DNA from 3 places in the Methylomusa anaerophila genome. Region 3 is predicted to be linked to each of the others. Evidence: riboswitches for the same ligand, from Rfam matches in the RefSeq annotation. Region 3 holds a riboswitch; each other region holds the start of a gene.

Region 1 (7,011 bases), 1.9 Mb from region 3:
TGTAGAATGGCCGCGTGTCCGGGTTCTTCCGATAAATGGGAAGCCAGCAGGTAGGGTTGGACGGAATTACATAAACGATAGGCCGCCAACACTGCCGCTGAAGATATGAATCCGTCCAGAATAATCAAAATCCGCCTGGCTGCCGCCCCCAGCACCGCTCCGGCCAGGGCCGCTATTTCCAGTCCGCCGACTTTAGCCAGCACGTCAATGACATCATGGGGATCAGGCTTATGCCGGGCAACAGCTTCTTCGATCACCCGGATTTTTTGGCTAATCACTTTCTGTTCAATGCCTGTGCCTCTCCCGACCACCTGTGCCGGAGGTTTGCCGGCAAGAAGGCTGGTAATGGCCGAGCTGGCCGTGGTATTGGCAATCCCCATTTCACCAAGGCCAATGACCTCGATTCCATCATCAGCCAGTTCATTGACCATATCCATCCCTGTCTGTAAAGCCTGAAGCACCTCCGGCCGCTCCATGGCCGGGCGATAACGCATATTGTCGGTGCCTTTGCGGATTTTACGGCGCCGGATGGGCAGCCCGGCCGGAAAGTCGGCTTTAACCCCTACGTCCACCAGTATCAGGCGGGCGTTGGCATGCCTGGCCAGCACATTGATTGCGGCCCCCCCGTTGACAAAATTATATACCATTTGTTCCGTCACTTCCGCCGGAAAGGCGCTCACCCCTTCTACCGCCACGCCATGATCGGCCGCCATGAGCAAAATGGCCTTGTTCGGCAGCGTTATAGGCAATTTCCCCTGAATACCGGCCAATTGACAGGCCATCTTTTCCAATACCGCCAGACTGCCTGGGGGCTTGGTCAAGCTATCCAGCCGCTGTTGGGTCAACAGCATGCTGTCCTGGTTGAGTGGTTCAATCGACCTGATAATAGATTCCAATGATTTCATAATGACCTCCGAAAAATTAAACAACCCCGTATCTGCTCAGTTAAGTAATTGCCACGAGCTGCTTAAAGACAGTCCGGTTACACGTTCCGCATAATAACACTGTTTCTACGGTAATAAATTTGGTACAATGTGAATGATATCGACTCATCGACTTAGCCCATGCTAAACTGACAAATTGCGGTACTTAAATATATGCGGAATCACATGATTATATATGTCCCATTAAGGAATTAACACATCCGGGATACAATTTCAATTCTTTTAATGCGTTCCATATAGATCAAACTAAAGAAGAAGGGTGCGGACAAAAGTGACGGCACAGATCGCTGCTATAACCAATCAGATTATAATCTTCGCAATACTTATGGCGATAGGTTTTATTGCCGCCAAGACCGACATTTTTACGAAAGATGCGCTGAATACTCTATCCCGGCTTATCGTTAAAATCATTCTCCCGGCATTAATATTTAGTGTTGTTGCGGGAAGCGGCGTTACGGCCAGGGAGTTTTTGATCAGCGGCAGATTCACCATGGGCGTGGTATTTTGTTTTTCCCTTCTTATCCTTGCCAGCGTGGCAATGAGCAAACTGTGCAAACTGGAAGGCAAGAGCGCAAATATCTATGTGGCTCTTTTAACCTTTGGCAATATGGGCTTTATGGGGATACCGCTCATACAGGCAATATTCAAAGAGCCGGTTGCCCAGGTTTGCATCGCGGTTTACACCCTGGTCGACATGGCATTGTTATGGACATTCGGGGTTTATTTATGCAGCCGGCATCAGAAAAATTCAAATCCGTTGCATGCGGTTAGAAATATGCTTAATCCTACTACAGTTGCATTGTGTATTGCTTTTATCATCATGCTTTTTAAGATTCCGGTGCCGGATTTGCTTATGAGCACAATTGCGGGCACCGGCGGTACAAGCAAGTATTTGACACTGATGTATTTAGGCGGTGCCTTGGCTTATGTTTCCGTGGACAATATAATCAAAAAACCAAGCATATTAGTTTCAACGATAGTTAAAATGTTAGTATTACCGGTTATTGTTTATTACTTTTTGGGTTTTTTTCTGCCCCAGATTCCGCGGACTATATTAACAATAATTGTTGGACTTCCGTCTATGACTACAGTTGCCATGATGGCCACAACTTATCAATCCGATGATGAATACGCAACCGAAATGATTTTTGTTACTACATTAGCCAGTCTTGTCACCATTCCAATCATAAGCGTTGTAACGAACATGATGGCGTGAATGCCCCACGACCCCATATGCTTTCCACCTTTCGCTTCAAATAAGGCAATTAAGTCAATGCCCGGCCCAAATTAACAAAAATTTAATAAAAATTTCTTTTTATCATTAGCAGGAATTACAAATTTTGTGCCTAATTGTCGATTTATAGAATAATCACAACATTTATAATATAGGAACGACAAAGATGTCCTTTTCCTCAGTCTATTAAATCTGGGGAAAAGGACTATTATTTTTGCCACTCTTTTAGCCCACTACTTCAGAAAGATATGTTCGTTCTCGAAACTTCCCGTTTTGATTATTCTTTTTCATGAAGAAAGGGGTATTTATATGGCAGAAAATTCAGTTACAACTCTCGACATTTCCGTCCTTTTAAAAGAAATGACAGAAGCGAACCAAAAAGTACGGGACATTGTCCGCACTATCGAGGATATTAGTAAACAGACCAATTTGCTGTCATTAAACTCGGCTATTGAAGCCGCCAGAGCAGGAGATGCCGGGCGAGGCTTTGGGGTTGTAGCCGACGAAATTAAAAAATTAGCCGAAAGAAGTTTTACAGCCACTAAAGAAAGCAGAGTACTAATCAGTAATATGCATACAAAAGCTAATGAAGTAATTGCCGTAAGGACAGCGGATGTCGCTTTTGACACTATTGACAAAATTGACCGTAATTTGTTCGAACGCAACTGTGACGTACAAGCATGGGCAACATTCGAGAAGATTATCCTTTGCTTGAAACACCCCAATGAAGAAAATATCAGCCTGGCTACTTCCTTTATGAAAAATACGGTAGACATCTACGAGGTATACTATGACCTCTATCTGCTAGACTTACAAGGCAAGGTTGTTGCCACAGGAGTGAACCAGGAAATTGTAGGACAAGACATGTCCGGCAGGGAATGGTTTCAACAAACCATAAACGGGAAAAACGTATATGTTAGTGACATGTACTACTCAGCTTCCGCAGGTGGACATACCATTTCCTACTCCTGTCCGGTCAAAGACGAAACAGGCAATATTCTGGGAATATTCACTACCCGTTTCAATTGGAATTTCATTTATGACATCATTGAATCAGCCAGAATTGGCAGTACCGGTGATATTTTCGTTGTGAATAAAGACGGCCTTGTAATTGCATCTAAAAACCGCGCCGGTATTTTATCTACCAGCCTACAGCACCTGGAAGCCGTCGGCAAAGCCATTGCCGGTGAAATGTACGGTTATACGTTAGAAAAGGAGGCAAACGGAAAAACACAAATATGGGGTTTTGCCCACACTAAAGGATACAATGCTTATCCGGGTAAACAGTGGTCTGTTGTCGTTAACGAAAAAATACAGGCCGGGTTAAACTAGAGAGACTTTCTGCTTTTTTTATAATAAAACCTTTCTAATGCAAAGAACCTGCGAAATTCGCAAGTTCTTTGCATTTCCAGCTTTGCCATAGCAAAGACGATTCTTAGCCTTCAATCCTCCTTTAGGATTGGTCATTTTCCTTCAGTATGCTACCCAGAACATCTTCTATCATCTTAATAAAACGGACAGCGTTTTGATACTGTCTTAGCTTTACCCAACCGATATTTAGCCAGTGCAATCACCTGGCATAAAATTCTACTCCTTCTATCTTTATATTACTATAAAAAGGGAGAACCTCAAGCCACTGCTGAAAATGCGCGCTACTTTTCGTTATCACTGAAAGCAGTATGCCGTATTCTGGAGTAAGTTCATAGGTACGTTCAAACACTTCATCATCATATAAATAGTGCAATATATATTGGTTTCAGCCTGGCTTGACGTAACTGCTACGGCTCTGTTATAATAGTTACAAATTACATATTATTCACGGAAAAGGTGCCTCCAGCCGACTGGAGGATAATAGGGAAGTCTAGGCATGATGCTTATGCCGCTAGCGCGGGCCCGCCACTGTACCGGGAAGACTTTACAAGGCCACTCGCAAGGGGAAGGCGTAAACAGTCAATGAACCGGGAGCCAGGAGACCTGCCTTTATCCGTTTTAACAAAGTTCTTCATGGAAAAGAAGGCTTTTTTGGATAATATCCAAAGAAGCCTTTTATTTTTTAAATTTGGCTATAAGGTTCTGAATGTTCTGAACACCAGAATAAATAAGCAAAAAATGGGGGTTGGAATAAGTTATGGGTATATTACCAGAGACACTGTCAAAAATTTCTGCTCCGGACACAGTCGTAATGGAAGAGGTACAAGCCCGGTTGGACAGCCAGATAAAGCCAAAAGGAAGTCTTGGCCGCCTGGAGGGCATGGTAAGACAGTATGCGGGCATACTGCGGCAATCACAGCCGGAATTGGTACGCAACTGCATGGTTATAACTTCCGCCGACCATGGGGTCGCCAAACACGGGATCAGTGCTTATCCGGTGGAAACAACGCTGCAGATGACTGCCAACTATCTGCTGGCCAAAGGCGGCAGTGCCAATGCTTTCGCCAATTTTTGCCGGGCGAACATGGTAGTGGCGGACATGGGAGTGGCCGGCGATTTATCCCATGTTGCCGGGCTGTGGCACCGCAAAATTGCCTACGGCACCCAGGACTTTACCCAGGGACCGGCTATGACGCGTGAGCAGGCTATCCAGGCCATAGAAACAGGAATCGAAATTGTGAACGACCGGGTCCGGCAGGGTTATACCTGTTTTAGCCTTGGTGAAATGGGAATCGGCAATACTACCGCCAGTGCAGCTATTGTCGCCGCTTTTACCGGACTTGCGCCCGAACAGGTCACCGGCCGGGGCACAGGCATATCCGACAGCCGGCTGAAGGTGAAAATCGATGTCGTCCGCCGCGCCCTAACCGTAAACAAGCCGGATGCCGCGGACGGAATAGACGTATTGTCCAAGGTAGGCGGTTTTGAGATCGGCGCCTTGGCCGGTGTTGTTCTCGGATCGGCAGCCAACCACTGTGCTGTTGTCATTGACGGTCTTAACACCACGGCGGCGGCATTAATTGCCAATGCCATTCATCCCTTGAGCAAGGAATATATGCTTGCTTCTCACTTATCCGGTGAGCCGGCGCATATTATTGCTCTAAAATTGCTCAATCTGAAAGCCTGCCTGGATATGGGGGTGCGTCTGGGGGAAGCCATCGGGGCTTCAGTAGTAGTAGATATGCTAAATGTGGCAATTAAAGTGTTGCATAACTTGGATCTGAATTCTTAATTCTTAGGAGGATATTGAGGAGGATATATTAATGTTGGAAGACGTAATTACTCAGATAAAACCCTTAGATGTCCAGGCAATGGAAAAGTGCCAGGTAAGACTTGATAACCTGACAAAACCCCTTGGCAGCCTGCATCATTTTGAACACCTGGCCTGTCAAATGGCCGGAATTACCGGCAACCCAAGACCCCGGACCTTGCCTAAAAGCATTATTCTCATGGCCGGTGATCATGGAGTGGCTGCGGAGGAACCAAGTGCCTATCCGCAGGAAACAACTGCGGGCACCATCGGCAGCCTTTGCAACGGGGGCGCCGCTATCAATGTGTTTGCCGATCATGTTGGCGCTAATCTGGTTATCGTGGATGTGGGTGTAGCGGCAGACTTACCGCCGCTGCCGCGAGTCCACCGCCAAAAGATCGCCTACGGGACGAAAAATATGGCGCAAGAAGCGGCAATGACCCGGGAACAGGCCGTCCAAGCTATTGAAGCGGGAATAAAAACAGCCGGCGAGGAAATAGCCAGGGGCTCACGGGTTTTGGGCTTAGGTGAAATAAGTATGGCCGGCACAACGGCAAGCACGGCAATTATCGCCTGCTATAGTCCGCAGCCGCTGGCCGAATTGGCCGGGGACGGCAAGAAGCTCCAGGTACTGGCGAGGGCATTAGCAGTCAATGCTCCGGACAAAAATGATCCCCTTGATGTGTTAAGTAAAGTCGGTGGTCTGGAGATTGCCGGTTTGGCAGGAGTGATACTGGGGGCCGCCGCGGGCGGAGCGGCAGTAGTGTTAGACGGCTTGGCTACCGGTGCGGCCGCCCTTATCGCTGTGAAAATGGCTCCGGCAGTTAAAAGCTACCTGGTGGGATCCCACTTTGCCGTTGAACCGGCACATCAGGCGGCGCTGGATATTATCGGTATACCGGCCTATATCTATCTTGACATGAGACTGGGTGCGGGAACGGGCGCTGCTTTGGGAATGTCGCTGATTAATGCTTCCCTGCATGTGTTAAACGATATGAAAACCTTCGGCGAAGCGGAAGTACCTGTGGCCCAGGACGGTCCGGGCGCTTTGAAACAAAGCAAGGATGTTAAGGACTAGTTCATCGCCCGCTCCGCTGTTTTGATAGTCGTTGCCGGCATAGCCATAATTGAATTGATTAAAAATAAAAAATACCTTCGATAGCTTCGAAGGTAAAATAGAAATACATTTTATGGCCATTATGGCCATTTTTTTATTCTATAAAGTTGGATGATTTCCTGCATTAATATAGAGATCTGTTATTCTTTGGAAGCGGCTGCCTCCGACGACAATTCATCATACATTTTCGCCAAGCGCTTGTAGGTATCCAATCTTTCAGCCGCATCTTTGGCTGTTTTATCAAACAGCGCGTCGGCTTGGGCGGGGAACTGCTGCTTAAGGGAGGAATACCGCACTTCTCCCATGAGGAATTGCTTAAAGTCGGCGGTAGGTTCCGGGGAGTCCAGCCGGAACGGGTTTTTGCCCATATCTTTCAGGGCTGGATTATAGCGGTACATCGCCCAGTAGCCGGCTTCGACGGCTCGCTTGGCTTCCAGCTGGCTGTTGCCCATACCGGCTTTTAGTCCATGGTTGATGCAAGGCGAGTAAGCGATGAGCAGCGAAGGTCCCGGATAGGCTTCGGCCTCGGCGATGG
Region 2 (7,011 bases), 850 kb from region 3:
CTGAGCTGCCGCTCTCTTGGTAATAGCCGTAATATCGTCAAGCTTTTGGTGGAAGGCTTGCAATCGGGCAGCGGCCTCCTGCTCCTTGCCTGTGAGCATGGCCAGTTTTTTAATATATTCGTCAAATTGGTCAAACTTCTCCGGGTAGAGGCATACAACCTTGATATTGGCATTCTCCAGCGTCTTTACAAAATCAGGATGGCTTTGCACAATGAACGGGCGAATGATTACCAGGTCCGGTTGAGCGGCCAATACTTTTTCCGGGTCGGCCCGATAGTCGAATACCGGTTTTTTTAAAGCTGCCGGCGGGTAGGACTCGGTAGTGCTGACCCCGATTATTTCCTGGTCCAGGCCTAGGGCGAATAAATTTTCAGTATGAGCCGAGTATAGGGAGATGATCCGTTTGGCCGGTTCTTTGAGAACAATTGTTTTGCCCAGGTCATCGACAATCTTGATACCGCCGGTTTCCGCAACCCCGGCAGTTTTATTGGCTGCGCCGCAGCCACCGACAATCAGACCGCAACAAAGAACAGCAGCCAGGAGCAGCCAAAATCGTTTCTGCATAGTATAGCCTCCAAACAAAAATGTCGTATATCTATTCAGATTATCAAATGCCTCGAACTATTAAGACAAAGGAACCGGAACCACAGAGACGCAGAGGACACAGAGGGACACAGAGAATGGATAACCAAGAGCGTTGAAAAACATAAATAATTATCCCTCCGCGTTCCTCTGCGCCCTCTGCGCCTCTGCGGTAAAACGTTCTCCATTTTCATTCCTTGTGGCGCCCAATATATTGGCAGAGACGTCTGCTTAGAAATAGCCAAACAGTTAAACGTTTATAGTTCCGACACCACTGCCAGTCCGCATTCGCCTGCCCGGATTGCCCTAATTTTGAATACGTCGAGAATCAATTCAGGGTTTAAAATTTCTAAGGCCGGGCCGTATTTTACCAACCGGCCGGCGCGGAGCACTGCGGTATCTGAACAAAAAGAACTGGTCAGATTAAGATCATGCATGATGGATATTACGGTCAGGTTTTGTTCCCGGCATAGTTTAGCCAGGAGAGTAAGGCATTTGATGCTATAGAAAATGTCCATATTGGAAAAGGCTTCGTCCAAAAGCAAAATCCGCGGCCGCTGCGCCAAGGCCTTGGCCAATACGACACGTTGCCGCTCGCCGCCGGACAATTCTGTGATCAGGCGGTTGGCAAAAGGCAAGGTATCTGTCTCTTCCATCGCCTCGTATGCAACCTCATAATCTTTCGCCGCCAGAGCCTTCAGCCTTCCTTTATAGGGAGTCCGCCCCATCATCACAATCTCCAGACAGGTGAAGGGAAACCGGATCTCCACATTTTGCGGCACTACGGCAATATGCCGGGCCAATTCCTCGATGGTAAAGGAACGTATATCCTTCCCATTGATAATAATGCTGCCGTTACTGGCCTGCCGCTCCCCGGTAATCAGGTTAAGGAGCGTAGTTTTACCTGACCCGTTGGGCCCGACAATGCCGCAAAAACTAGCTTGCTGCACGCTAAAACTAATATTGTTCAGTATACTGGCAGTCCCATAACGGAAACTTATATTTTGCATTGCGATTGCTGCTGCGTTATTCATTGGTGCGCCGCTCCTCTACTGCAGCGTCTTGTTACGCTTGCGGAAGATATATACGAAGAAAGGGCCGCCCAGCAATGTGGTCAATACTCCTACAGGAATTTCCACATTTGTGGCTGAACGGCCGAAAGTATCGGCAGTCAATAGCAGTATCCCGCCGGTTAGACCGCACAAAGGTATGAGTACCCGGTTATCCGATCCTGCTGTCATTCTCAGCATATGAGGCACAATGAGGCCAACAAAACCGATAATGCCGCCGATGGCCACGCATACCGCAGTGATAAGCGCTCCGGCGGCAAGCAGGATATTTCTGAGTTTGCTGCTGTCAATGCCCAGGTTGCGGGCTTCCCGGTCACCCAGCGACAAGATATTGAGATCCTCAGCGTAGTAAAAGCAAATAAAACAGGCAATGAATATCAGGGGAAAGCCGTAAAGCACATGTTCCCAATTCTTGGCGGCCAGACTGCCGATCAGCCAGGCGACAATGGCTGAAACCTGCTCGCCGGCTAAACTCTTGATCATGCTAATGGCAGCCGATAAGATACTGCTGACAATGATACCGGCAATTACCAGATTGGCGGAAGAAACGTAGCCTCCTACCCGGGCGATGGACATGACCACCAGCAAGGTCAGCACCGCGCCGGCAAAAGCGAATATGGTTACCGGCAGATTATCATGGGCAAAGATATTGAGATAAATGGCGATACTTGCGCCAAAAGCCGCCCCGGTAGATACACCCATGGTGTACGAGTCGGCCAGAGGATTCATCAATAGGGCCTGAAACACAACTCCGGCTACGGCCAGACCCCCTCCTACCGCAAGCGCGCAGATAATGCGGGGCAGCCGGATATCCCAGACAATGGCGCTTTGGGCGCCGGCCAAATGACTGTAGATCTCTTGGTTTCCGGTTAATTTGCCGAATATTATGGTGGCTACGTCAACCACACTAATATCGGCCCGGCCAAAAGTCACCGACGCGATCGCCAAACCGAGAGCAGCCAACGTCAATACCAGACCGATGGTCAGTGCCTGCCTTTGTTTCCTGACAATCTCCTGCGCCAGGATATTTGCTTTTTCATTCATGCCAGGGCATGCTTACTTACTTTTGAGCGTTTGGTCAGTATAGTTGACAGGTAATTCACTTTTTGATCGTTTACGGCTCCAGAGAGGTCGTGAAAGATTTCTTCGCCCTCAAGACCGCATTTGGATACCATAACAGCATTTTCGGTCATGCCATGCTTATTCAGCTTATCAACAATCTGGGCGAAATTTTTGTACACCTTCATCAGCACCACATTGTCGGACACTTGCAAAACCTGTTCCAAGCGTTCTTCGTCGATAGTGGCGGGAATAATGCTGAGTATGTCGCCGCCTTCCGCTAAAGGCACACCTAACCGGTTGCCAATGGCGCAGAAGGAGTTGACACCAGGAATGTTCACGATTTCGTGGCCGCAGTCTTCAAGCAGCCGAAAAACATACATATAAGTGCTGTACAGCATGGGATCGCCCAAGGTCAGAAATATTACCTTCTTCCCGGCTTCCAACAGTCCTAGAATAGTATTCTTGTTATTCACCCAGGCCTCCGAAAGGGCCTGAGCATTGTAATTCATCGGAAAAACCAGTTCCAGTATCTGTGTATTTTCCTGAATGTACGGCTTTGCGATGGTAAAAGCAGTGCTCTCGTCTTTTTTCTCCGTGCGGGGCGCAATGATAACATCCGCCGCTTTGATTGCGTTGATGGCCTTAAGTGTTAATAACTCCGGATCACCGGGACCAACGCCTACGCCGTAAAAAATACCTGCCATATGATTTTTGCCTACCTTTCAATAAAATCGAACTATTCACCCATAAGACGGGAACTGCTTATAAACCGTCATTTGCGTCGTTACTCCTGCGGTCCTCACTCCGACCGTTCTGGCCTAGTTAGCCTTTCCTTAAGTAGTCTGTGCGGACCACCAGTACGCCTCCGTGAGGTCCCCGCACAAACTACTATGCTAAACTAACAAAATCAGAATCGTCGTCGTGCCTAGTCGGTCTGACTATGTTTACTCAGCAGCACATGAGTTACCATTCACAATATGTTTTATGGTATGCAACGGTATCTAACGATTTCTAAGCAGTTCGTGGCATTACACAACCTGAGTAATTATAAATAAAAAATCCCTGTCTCACCGGTAAACCCAGCCATGACAGAGATCAGCGTGCGAAATTCACATGCGAATCCCCTCCCCATCGCTCGTGGGTAATATCGGTGATTGTCAAACAGGCAGTTCTTCTGACTTAGGCTCATTGCCGTCCTGCGCCTTCCCAAGGTAATTACCTTCAGTGGCCTGTTGCAGTCGGCTCCCCATCACAGCGGCGGGACCGTGCCGGTTTTTTTTACCGGCTTCCCTATTAAGCCCAAACGGGCACCTGTTCCATATTGTGTTGTCTTTTATTTTATGGCAAAGCCAACGAAAAGTCAAGAATAACCGTATGTATTATCCTTTACACGTGTATCCCCGTGAGTTGCGGGGAGAATAAGCTGCTCCCCAAGCGTTGAAGCCGTTTCTGAGTTTCGCAATAGCGGATTCAAGGTAAAGAATTTGCTGCATATTGTCGATCATATCCGCCCATTCCGCCGCTGACAATTCGGTTCGTGATTTTCCTTCCGTTAGAATCGCCCGCATGGAATCCACACTTTCCAAAGACTGCGACATTACTTGCCGGAGTTTATTTACCGCCGCCAACAAATCCCTGCCCTGTCCATTGTAATCACCTTCATCACCTTCATGAATCATCGCCGGTTTTTCCGCCGTATCGCTATTATAACACATTAGCATGACCTCATTTCTTTTTGCCAATATTATAGCTGGAAAATAACAACAAGTCAATTACTACCAGTTAACTATCCAAAATAATTTTACCTTCAGTTAACAGGATTTTAACGATTTTGCGGCCAACAACAAAACAGGTGATGCAATGACATTCGGTGAAATAGTAAAAATATCCAGAGAAAATAAAAGACTAAGCCAAGAAGATGTATCCAAAGCCATTGAAAAAAAGTATGGTGTCCGCTTGTCCACCTCTTATCTTAGTATGATCGAGACCGGGATGCGAACGAATTTAACCGTCAATTTGCTCAACGCCCTTTTAGACTTTTTCAATTTGCCTTATACTGCCGCCGCCAGCTTATTTAGCCGTCTGGAATCAATCCCGGAATATAGCCCGGGCAGGGAACCGGCGACAGTTGTACTTGAGTCAAAAGCACCTTTTCCGAGCAATACAGATAATCAAATCGCAATTGACGATTTGCCTTCTGACGCCAAACGCAGTCTTAATGATTTTTATGAATTTCTGCTGTATAAATACAAAACACGCTGAGAACCAGCGTGTTTTGTATTTATACAGCATCGCAATCAACTTAAGCCCCAGTCTTTCAGCACCCCGGCGGCATATGCGGCGACTTGCTGCGGGGTTGCCATATCAAGAGCCGGCGTCGCAATGGCTTTGGCTTGTTCATAAGCGACACTGCGGATAATTTTCTTAATACGCGGCATGGATGAAGCGCTCATGCTGAATTCATCCAGCCCAAGTCCCAGGAGGATTATAGCTGCCAGCGGGTCGCCGGCCAGTTCACCGCACATGCCGGTGAATTTGCCATACTGATGCGAGGCATCGATTACCCGCTTAATCAGCCGCAATATGGCCGGATGCAGCGGCTGATACAGGTAGCTGATTTTTTCATTCATTCTGTCCACCGCCAGGGTGTACTGACACAAATCGTTGGTACCGATACTGAAAAAATCCACTTCGGGCGCAATCAAGTCGGCAATCACTGCTGTCGAAGGAATTTCCACCATGATGCCGACTTTGATATTTTCATTAAAGGGTACTCTTTCCGAGCGCAGCTGCTCCTTGGCTTCCGCCAGCACGGCATTGGCCTGCCGGACCTCGGTGAGGCCGGATATCATCGGGTACATGATCATAATATTGCCATAAGCGCTGGCCCGTAAGATGGCCCGCAACTGAGTCATAAACATGGCCTTTTCGGCAAGACAAAGACGAATGGCCCGCCAGCCCAAAAAAGGGTTCATTTCCGGCGGCATGGGAAAGCACTTCAGTTCTTTGTCACCGCCGATGTCCAGCGTCCGGATGATGACCGGTTTGCCACTCAGCTTTTGGGCAACAATCCTGTAGGCGGCAAACTGCTCTTCCTCACTGGGAAAGCAATCTTTATCCATATACAGGAACTCGCTGCGGTACAAGCCCACGCCATCACCATTAGTGGCGATAACGGCGTCAATATCCCGGGGAGTGCCGATGTTGGCGGCGATTTCCACGCGGCGGCCGTCGGTAGTTACTGCCGGCAGGGGTATTACCTTTTTCAGTTCTGCTTGTTCGGCGTAGTATTGGCGTTGTTTTTCTTTATATTCAGTGAGTAGTTCCGGGGTTGGGGAGACAATGACAGCCCCGGTTATCCCGTCAAGGATCACCAGCTCGCCGTCCTTTACTTTACCGGTAATATCCTTTAGCCCCAATACTGCCGGAATTTCCAAAGTCCGGGCCATGATGGCGGCATGGGAAGTCCGGCCGCCCACATTTACCGCAAAGCCTTTGGCATAATCCCGGTTGAGGGCCATGGTATCGGAAGGCGTCAGGTCATGGGCAATGATTATTACTTCACTGTCCAGATAATCCAGTCCTTTGGCGGTGATGCCCAGCACATTGCGGAGCAGTCTGCCGCCGATATCGGCAATATCTGCCGCCCGTTCCTTCATATACTCATCGTCCATGGACCTGAACACAGCCACAAACCGGTCGACTACTTGCTTAACCGCATAGCCGGCGGTGATATGCTCACTCTTAATGAGGGCGCCCATCTCGCCCCAAAGAGCCGGGTCAGACAGCATGGTCAAATGGGCTTCAAAGATTTTGGCCTGTTCTTCGCCGGCTTCCGCCAGCGCCTTATCCCGTAGATGGCTGATTTGCTCTTTAGCCTTCTCCCCGGCCTGAGACAATTTAATGATTTCATTATTGATTTTATCAGGAGTAATGGGCGTTGTATCGATTATGATTTCCTGCTCCTGGTAGAGGAAGGCCCTGGCGATTGCTATCCCGTTCGAGCCGGAAATTCCCTGTTGCAGCAACAAAGCTTAGTCCCTCCTTGTATGATAATTATTTCTTCAGAATTATTATCCAGTGGCTTCTAGTACTCTGCGTCACTTAAATCATTAGATAAGGTTGCAAGGATTTTTTTGTCCTGCGAGGCGGAGGAGCCGCGCATATCGGACATATGTAAGGAGACGACAACGAAGCAGGACGAAAAAAGACTGCAAGATTATCCATGTATTTAGGTGACGCAGAGTACCAGCGGTATAAGTTCCTGAATATACCGCAATGAAGAAAAGCCATTATC
Region 3 (7,011 bases):
CGGCCGTATCCTGGACACGCCCATTCATGATTTTGCGGCCTTAGCGGACAAGGCCGATGCTTCCGTAAGCCTCAACAGTACCTGTGTGGTATTCGCGGAAAGCGAGATCGTATCCCTCATCGCCAAAGGAACGAAAAAGGAAAACATCATCCGCGGGCTGCATGAATCAATCGCCAGACGCATAGCCGGCATGATGGGAAATCAGGATTTCGAAGATGAATTGTATCTTGACGGCGGATCGGCCAATAACGGCGGGCTGGCGGCGGCAATGGAAGATGAACTTTTCCGGGATGTATATATTCTTCCCCATCCCCAGTTCACGGTCGCTTATGGCGCAGCCTGTTCGCTGCGAAGATAAGACAGACTACTAGGCCATGGGTTGACGAAAATGAAGAGAGAAAGCGGGAGGTTAAAATGAAAAAAAAAGGTATATGCCTGGGCTTACTACTGATGTTTTTGCTGGCAATCGGGTGCATGGCGCAGACGGCAGCGGCAGACAGCCAGAGTTGTGCCAATGTAATTGCAGAAAAAATGCTAACAGGTCTGAAGGAAGACAACTACGCAAAATTCTCGGAGGACTTTGACCAGCAAATGAGCAATAGCTTGCCGGCAGCGGAGTTTGCGAAAATAAGCCGGGAGATCAAAGGGAAAATCGGCGACTATATTGCCAAAGAATTTGTCAGCAGTGAGCAGAAGGAGCAGTACAGCATTTTTACTTATAAAGCGAAGTTTTCCCAAGAAGTTACTGATGTTGTTGTTCGAATTGTTCTAACGGAAGCTGACAGTAAATTCCTTGTCTCCGGTTTTTGGTTGGATTCCCCCAATTTACGCCAATAGCGGTATGTTGACTAACTAATTCACGGCATTACCCGGCAGCGTAACCCTTCCCTGGAAGCACGGGAGTCATCCTTACATAGCTGTCAGCTATTCGTCAGGCCGTGTATCGAATTATTCCAGCCGAGATCTACAATTTCATAAGTATTGAGACAGGTGCCCTGCAAGGGCTTAATAGGGAAGAACGGTGTAATACCGGCGCGGTCCCGCCACTGTAATGGGGAGCAAAGCCAAGATATGCCACTGAGACGAACGTCTTGGGAAGGTTTGGCCGAGCCATGCTCCAGAGCCAGGAGAACGGCCTGTCTGTCAGTCACCGTTTTACCCACGAGCGATGGGGAGGGGATTATTGCCGGGATTCTTTATTTAGATAAACCTTGCATAACCCTTCCTGCAGCGCAGAGAGGGTTTTATGTTGTCGGCGGAGCCTGCATGGGGCTGCGCGGTGCCTGCCATATGGCCGGAAGGCTGCGGAAGCAATATTCTGAAATTCTTTGGATTACTATGGGGATTTGAATGTGGATTTGAGGGGGACAACGGTAATGAAGCAGGCAAGGTTAAGGTTGACAAACAAAAGAAAAGCCATGTTGTGCGCCATGGTGAGCAGCGCACTGGTGCTGGGCATGACAGGGATTTCCTATGGAGAAGGGGAGAAACAGCAGGATTATTCGTTTGATCAGGTGGTTGTTACGGCCACGAAAACACCGGTTAAAGAGTTTGAGGCTAAGGCTAACATCAGCGTTGTTACCAGAGAAGAAATTGAAAAGAACCATTATGCGGATGTCAGTGAAGCCTTGCGGCATGTACAGGGTGTCACAATTTTGAATTATAGCGCCAGCGGCGAAAACTACAGTTCCAACGGCTTATACATCAACGGGGCCGCTAATGTGGTCTATTTGATTGACGGCGTGCGGGCCAATACCAATGGCAGTACATACAGTAAGGCTCCCATCGGGGAGTTTGTCAATATGGATGCGATTGAGCGCATTGAAGTACTGAAAGGATCCGCTTCCACCTTGTATGGTTCTGATGCGCAAGGCGGCGTCATTAATATCATTACCCGGAAGCCCAAAGACGGAGAATCCATCAACAAACTTGGCGTTGAATACGGCAGCTACGGCAAAGAGCAGTATAATTTCACCCACAGCGGGAGCAAGGATGGTGTTTACTGGAGTATTGACGCCCAGAAACGGCTTATGGGTGATTTTAAAGACGGCCGCGGCAACCCGGTCATTAATGATATTAACTCTATGGCCCTGAATTTCAAAATTGGCAAAGATTTTGATGAAAACTCCCATCTTACTTTACGTTATCAAACCTACCGGGCGGATTACCAGCGGCCTGACGGCGGCTCGTTTACTACTGTCAGAGACTATGGAGAAAAAGATAATAACAGCTTCAGTCTCATCTATGACCGAAAGATTTCCGAAAAGTTAACGAATACATTTTCCTTGTTTAGAAATCAGAATCGCCTCAGGGACAACTGCAGGGTACCGACTATGTGGCTCATGGATTTAGAAACCGTCGGCTTTAGTGATCAGCTAACCTATAAAGCCGGCGGACACACGCTGACCGGCGGCGTGGATTACTACCAAGACAAAGTCAAAGATTATTACTCGGCTTACTACGCCGGGTCGGTGTTCAATGTCGAGACCTATCAGGATAAAGTCCTCTCCAACCGGGCGGTGTTTATCCAGGACGAATGGGAACTCAGCAAACGCTGGAACCTGACTTGGGGGATTCGCTTCGACCATCATTCCGAATACGGCAATCACAGCACGCCCAGCCTTGTGCTGGGGTATAACCAGGATGATAGAACCAATTATTACGTCAGCTACAAAGAATTTTTTGTTGCTCCCAACCAGTATCAGATTTTTTCGCAGATTGGCAGCAAGGATTTGCAGCCTGAAGAGGGAAACACTGTGGAATTTGGTGTAAATCACAAGTTTGATGATACCTTTGCCGGCAGCTTCAACATTTACAAACAGAAGGCTGAGAATATAATTGGCTATCGTTATCTTGCGAGCGCGCCCTACTACCAATATTACAATACCGGGAAAGAGGATTCCCGCGGCTGGGGCGTCCGGCTGACAAAAGATTTTACGAAAAATTTCCGGGTCAATGTGGGTTATACCTACATTTATATCGATCCCGCCTCTGCTACGGCCAATGCGAACCGAAACGGGTTCCTGCCCCGCGGGACCTGGAATATCGGCTTGGATTATGAACGGGATAAATTCAACACAGTACTCAATGGCCGGGGGATCGTCGACCGGGAAGGCGGCTATGGCAAGGCTACAGTCGCCGAATTTAAGAACTTCTGGGTTTGGGACTTAGCTGTTAATTACAAGGCGTCGGATACGGTCAGAGTTTTTGCGAAAGTTAATAATATTTTCGACAAATTCTATGCCGAACAGGGGACAGACGGGAATCCCAGCCAAACTTACTGGTACTCTGCCCCGGGACGCAATTATCAAATTGGCATGCAATACAGTTTCTAATTCCAGTTTCGGACAAGGCTGGAGCATTAGCCCGGGCGCAACACTCTGCCCGTCCTTATAGAGAAAAAAGGAGATATTTCAGCAAGGGCCAGGCTTTGTATATATACAGAAAAAATAAGGAGAAAGTATCATGCGTATTGCTTTATTACATCTGGATCTAAGCGGCGGGCCGGAAGAGCGAAATCTGGCGCTGCTGCAGCAGGCTGTAACTCTGGCAGCCCAAGCGGGCGCAAATTGGGTTGTTACCCCGGAAACGGCGCTGCAAGGCTACTTTTTCACGCAAAAAAACCGGCCTTTCTCGATTCCGGTACAGCCGGCGCCAAACTTGCAGCCTCTGCGGTGCGTGGCTGCCGCTTACGGCCTGACGGTATTTCTGGGCTGCGGTGAGCAGGATGCGGCGAGCGGCCTGTGCTATAACAGCTGTCTGGTGATGGGCAGCGACGGGGAAATCATCGGCCGCCACCGGAAAATGCACTCCCATGGCACGGGCGCCGAGGGCTGGGCAGCCAAGGGGACAGTACTGGAGCCGCTGATCTGCAAGGAGATGACAGCCGGGGTTTTAGTATGCGCCGACGCCTATTTCGCCGAAAATGCCCAGACACTGAGAGCCAAACAGGCGCAGGTCATCCTGGTGCCGGCGGCCTGGCCGCCGGGACACTGCGGCGGACTGCCCGTCAATGCCTGGGAACGGTGTTCGCAGGCAAGCGGTCTGCCGGTCTGGGTCTGCAACCAGACCGGCAACCGGGAAGTAATGGATATGAGCCAGGCGCAGAGCGCCGTGGTGGTCGGCGGAAAACTGCGGCTGGCCTATCATGGTTTGCAGCAGGCGGTGCTGCTGTTTGACTGGGATGGGGAGCAGCAGCGGCTTTTATCGGCGGAGTTTAATGTACGTACAATATGAAATGGGAAAGTGAGGCAGGAGTATGGGACGCATCCTATTTTTGACCAATATGGAACGCCAGCAGCTGATGCTGGAAAAGGCCCGGGAAAGTGTGGCCCAGGCGGGGCTGCAGGCTGAAACCAGGACAGTGCTCTTAAGTGACGCGGTTCCCTGGGGGGAAGAGTGGCAGAAGACTTTTGCCGCCTGCAACATTGTTATTTTTACCTGGATGGGTAGCGGGCTGGATACCGCATTTTTGCGGAAGTCAGCCGAGTTTTTGCGCAAGCGCCAGCTTACGCACGTCATGCTGATCTCCGACCCCGATGCCGGCGAATTGTCCTGCGGTGTTTCCCCGGCAGCAAAAGAGACGCTGCAGCAGTATCTGGCGTTTGGCGGCATGGAAAACTTTCGCCAGTTCTGGCGCTGGCTGGCGCAAACCTATTGCCGGGAGGACACGCCGGTGCGGAACCCGGAGCCGCTTCTCTGGCAGGGCATTTACCATCCCCGGGCCCCGCGCCCCTTTACCGACCTGACAGAATACCGGGCGGCTTTCTGCCGGCCGGACCGGCCCACTATTGGTCTCCTGTTCTATCGCGATGAGTGGGTTTGGGGCGACCTGGCCTATCAGGCGGCCTTGATCGAGGAGATTGAGGGGCAGGGCATGAACGCGCTGGCGGTATTTTGCCAGTATGTCGGCAATCCCGAACTGCAGGCGCCGGGGCTTAAGGAAACGCTGGCAAGCTTTTTCTGCCCTGACGGCCAAGCGGAGATCGATGTTATCCTGAACACCTTTAAGTTTTCGATGTTATCCATGAAGGCGATTGCGCAGGAAGCGCTCAATCAGTTGGGCGTGCCCATCCTGCAAGCGTATACGTTATACCGGCCGCGACAGGAATGGCAGGAGTCCAGCGAAGGTATGACGGCTATGGAGATGGCTGTCAGCATTGCCATGCCCGAGTTTGACGGCGCCATTCACGGCGTGCCGGTCGCCGGACGGGAATATCAGGCGGACGGCAATGCTGTCTGTCTTCCCCTGGCGGAACGCATCACCATGATGGTGCGCAAAGCCGGCAAATGGGCCGGACTGCGCCGCAAACCCAATGCGGCCAAGAAGATCGGCATCATCTTTCATAATTATCCGCCCACGAACTCGAATATCGGCAGCGCGGCCGGCCTGGATTCGCCGGAAAGCATCCGCCTGCTGCTGGCCAGCATGCGCGGGGCCGGCTACAAAATTGACCGCATTCCGGCAGACAGCCAGTCCTTTATGAATGAGTTAATCGCCCATGCCACCAATGACCGGCGGTATCTGACGGAAAGACAGATTGAAGAAGCGGACGGGCAATTAACGGCTGCTCAGTACCAGACCTGGTTTGAGGCTGCAGAGCCCGGGACACAGGAACAACTGATCAAAGACTGGGGCCATCCTCCCGGCGATGTATTTCACTACGACGGCAAGCTTTTAGTCCCGGGTATGCTCAACGGCAATATTTACATCACGGTCCAGCCGCCCCGCGGCTTTGGCGAAGATCCTGCCAAACTGTATCATTCGCCCGATTGCGCCCCGACCCATCACTATCTGGGCTATTACTACTGGCTGCGCGATGTCTGGCAGGCGGATGCCGTGGTGCATGTCGGCACCCATGGCTCGCTGGAATGGCTGCCCGGCAAAGGCGCCGGCCTGTCACGCGAGTGCTATCCCGATTTGGCCATCGACGACTTGCCCAATATCTACCCGTACTGGATCACTGTGGTCGGTGAAGGCGTCCAGGCCAAACGGCGCGGCGCAGCCTGCCTGATCAGCTATCTGACACCGCCCATGAGCCATGCCGGTACTTATGATGAACTGGCCGAACTGGAGAATCTGCTGGATGAATACTGCCATTTCCGGCAGACGCAGCCTGATAAGCTGGCGACTGTCACGGAACTGATCCGGGCCAAAGCGGCTGCCGCCAATCTCGGGGAGGATGTGCCGGAAGACCCGGCGCAGCCCTTCGATGATTTTGTCGGCCGGCTGCACGTGTATGTCACCGATATTAAAAATATGCAAATCAGGACAGGTCTGCATACGCTAGGCCGCCCGCCCGCCGGCGATACCCTGATCGAGTATCTGCTGGCCCTTACGCGGGTGGACAATGGCGACGTCCCTTCCCTGGCGCAGACGCTGGCCGCCGCATACGGCTGCGACTATTATCAGCTCCTGGAGCAAAGCGGCCAACTGCTGCCGGACGGGACCAAGACCGGCGGCGCTTTGCTGGATGATATCCGGGAACGCTGCCGGGATATTCTCAGCCTGCTGGCTGAGCGGGAGTTTGAGCCGGATCAGGCGGCGGCGATCCTTACGTTTCCCTGGGCGGCTACGCTGCCCGCAGGGTTAAAAGAACGTCTTTTGACCGCGGCCGTTTATGTCTGCCGGACGATAGCTCCCAGTCTGGCGAAAACGACCCAGGAAATCACCAATCTGTTAGCGGCCCTGGCAGGCAGGTATGTCGAGCCGGGACCGGGCGGAGCGCCAACCAGCGGCGGCGCCGATATCCTGCCCACCGGACGCAATTTCTACGGTGTTGATCCCCGGACGCTGCCCACGCCTGCGGCCTGGGAAATCGGCAGGACCATGGGGGATGACGTCATTGCGTCTTATATCGCCGAAGAGGGGCGGTATCCGGAAAATATCGGTATTGTTCTGTGGGCGACCAGCAATATGCGCAGTCATGGCCAGTGCATCGCGCAGTTTTTATACCTGCTGGGCGTTAAGCCGGTCTGGCAAAAAGGCAGCATGCGGGTGGTGGAGTTGGA

The links. A riboswitch is a leader RNA that binds a small molecule or an ion and turns the genes downstream of it on or off. The one in region 3 is predicted to bind cobalamin.
Region 1: another riboswitch for cobalamin. It lies ahead of cobT (nicotinate-nucleotide--dimethylbenzimidazole phosphoribosyltransferase); the one in region 3 lies ahead of MAMMFC1_RS12370 (TonB-dependent receptor plug domain-containing protein).
Region 2: another riboswitch for cobalamin. It lies ahead of cobI (precorrin-2 C(20)-methyltransferase); the one in region 3 lies ahead of MAMMFC1_RS12370 (TonB-dependent receptor plug domain-containing protein).

What each region holds. Positions count from the first base shown of each region.
Region 1 covers NZ_AP018449.1:813,843-820,853, forward strand. The annotation lists gene cobT (nicotinate-nucleotide--dimethylbenzimidazole phosphoribosyltransferase) at 1-905, opposite strand, end outside; gene MAMMFC1_RS03690 (AEC family transporter) at 1,216-2,160, shown strand; partial or broken gene MAMMFC1_RS22830 (methyl-accepting chemotaxis protein) at 2,587-2,722, shown strand; gene MAMMFC1_RS22580 (cache domain-containing protein) at 2,749-3,510, shown strand; cobalamin riboswitch at 3,988-4,174, shown strand; gene cobT (nicotinate-nucleotide--dimethylbenzimidazole phosphoribosyltransferase) at 4,307-5,341, shown strand; gene cobT (nicotinate-nucleotide--dimethylbenzimidazole phosphoribosyltransferase) at 5,373-6,437, shown strand; gene nifJ (pyruvate:ferredoxin (flavodoxin) oxidoreductase) at 6,617-7,011, opposite strand, start outside.
Region 2 covers NZ_AP018449.1:1,875,656-1,882,666, reverse strand. The annotation lists gene MAMMFC1_RS08255 (ABC transporter substrate-binding protein) at 1-564, opposite strand, end outside; gene MAMMFC1_RS08250 (ABC transporter ATP-binding protein) at 840-1,616, opposite strand; gene MAMMFC1_RS08245 (FecCD family ABC transporter permease) at 1,632-2,696, opposite strand; gene cobI (precorrin-2 C(20)-methyltransferase) at 2,693-3,418, opposite strand; cobalamin riboswitch at 3,862-4,044, opposite strand; gene MAMMFC1_RS08235 (hypothetical protein) at 4,094-4,429, opposite strand; gene MAMMFC1_RS08230 (helix-turn-helix domain-containing protein) at 4,575-4,976, shown strand; gene ptsP (phosphoenolpyruvate--protein phosphotransferase) at 5,012-6,745, opposite strand.
Region 3 covers NZ_AP018449.1:2,724,558-2,731,568, forward strand. The annotation lists gene MAMMFC1_RS12360 (acyl-CoA dehydratase activase) at 1-358, shown strand, start outside; gene MAMMFC1_RS12365 (DUF3887 domain-containing protein) at 415-837, shown strand; cobalamin riboswitch at 972-1,154, shown strand; gene MAMMFC1_RS12370 (TonB-dependent receptor plug domain-containing protein) at 1,377-3,335, shown strand; gene MAMMFC1_RS12375 (carbon-nitrogen hydrolase family protein) at 3,466-4,236, shown strand; gene cobN (cobaltochelatase subunit CobN) at 4,259-7,011, shown strand, end outside.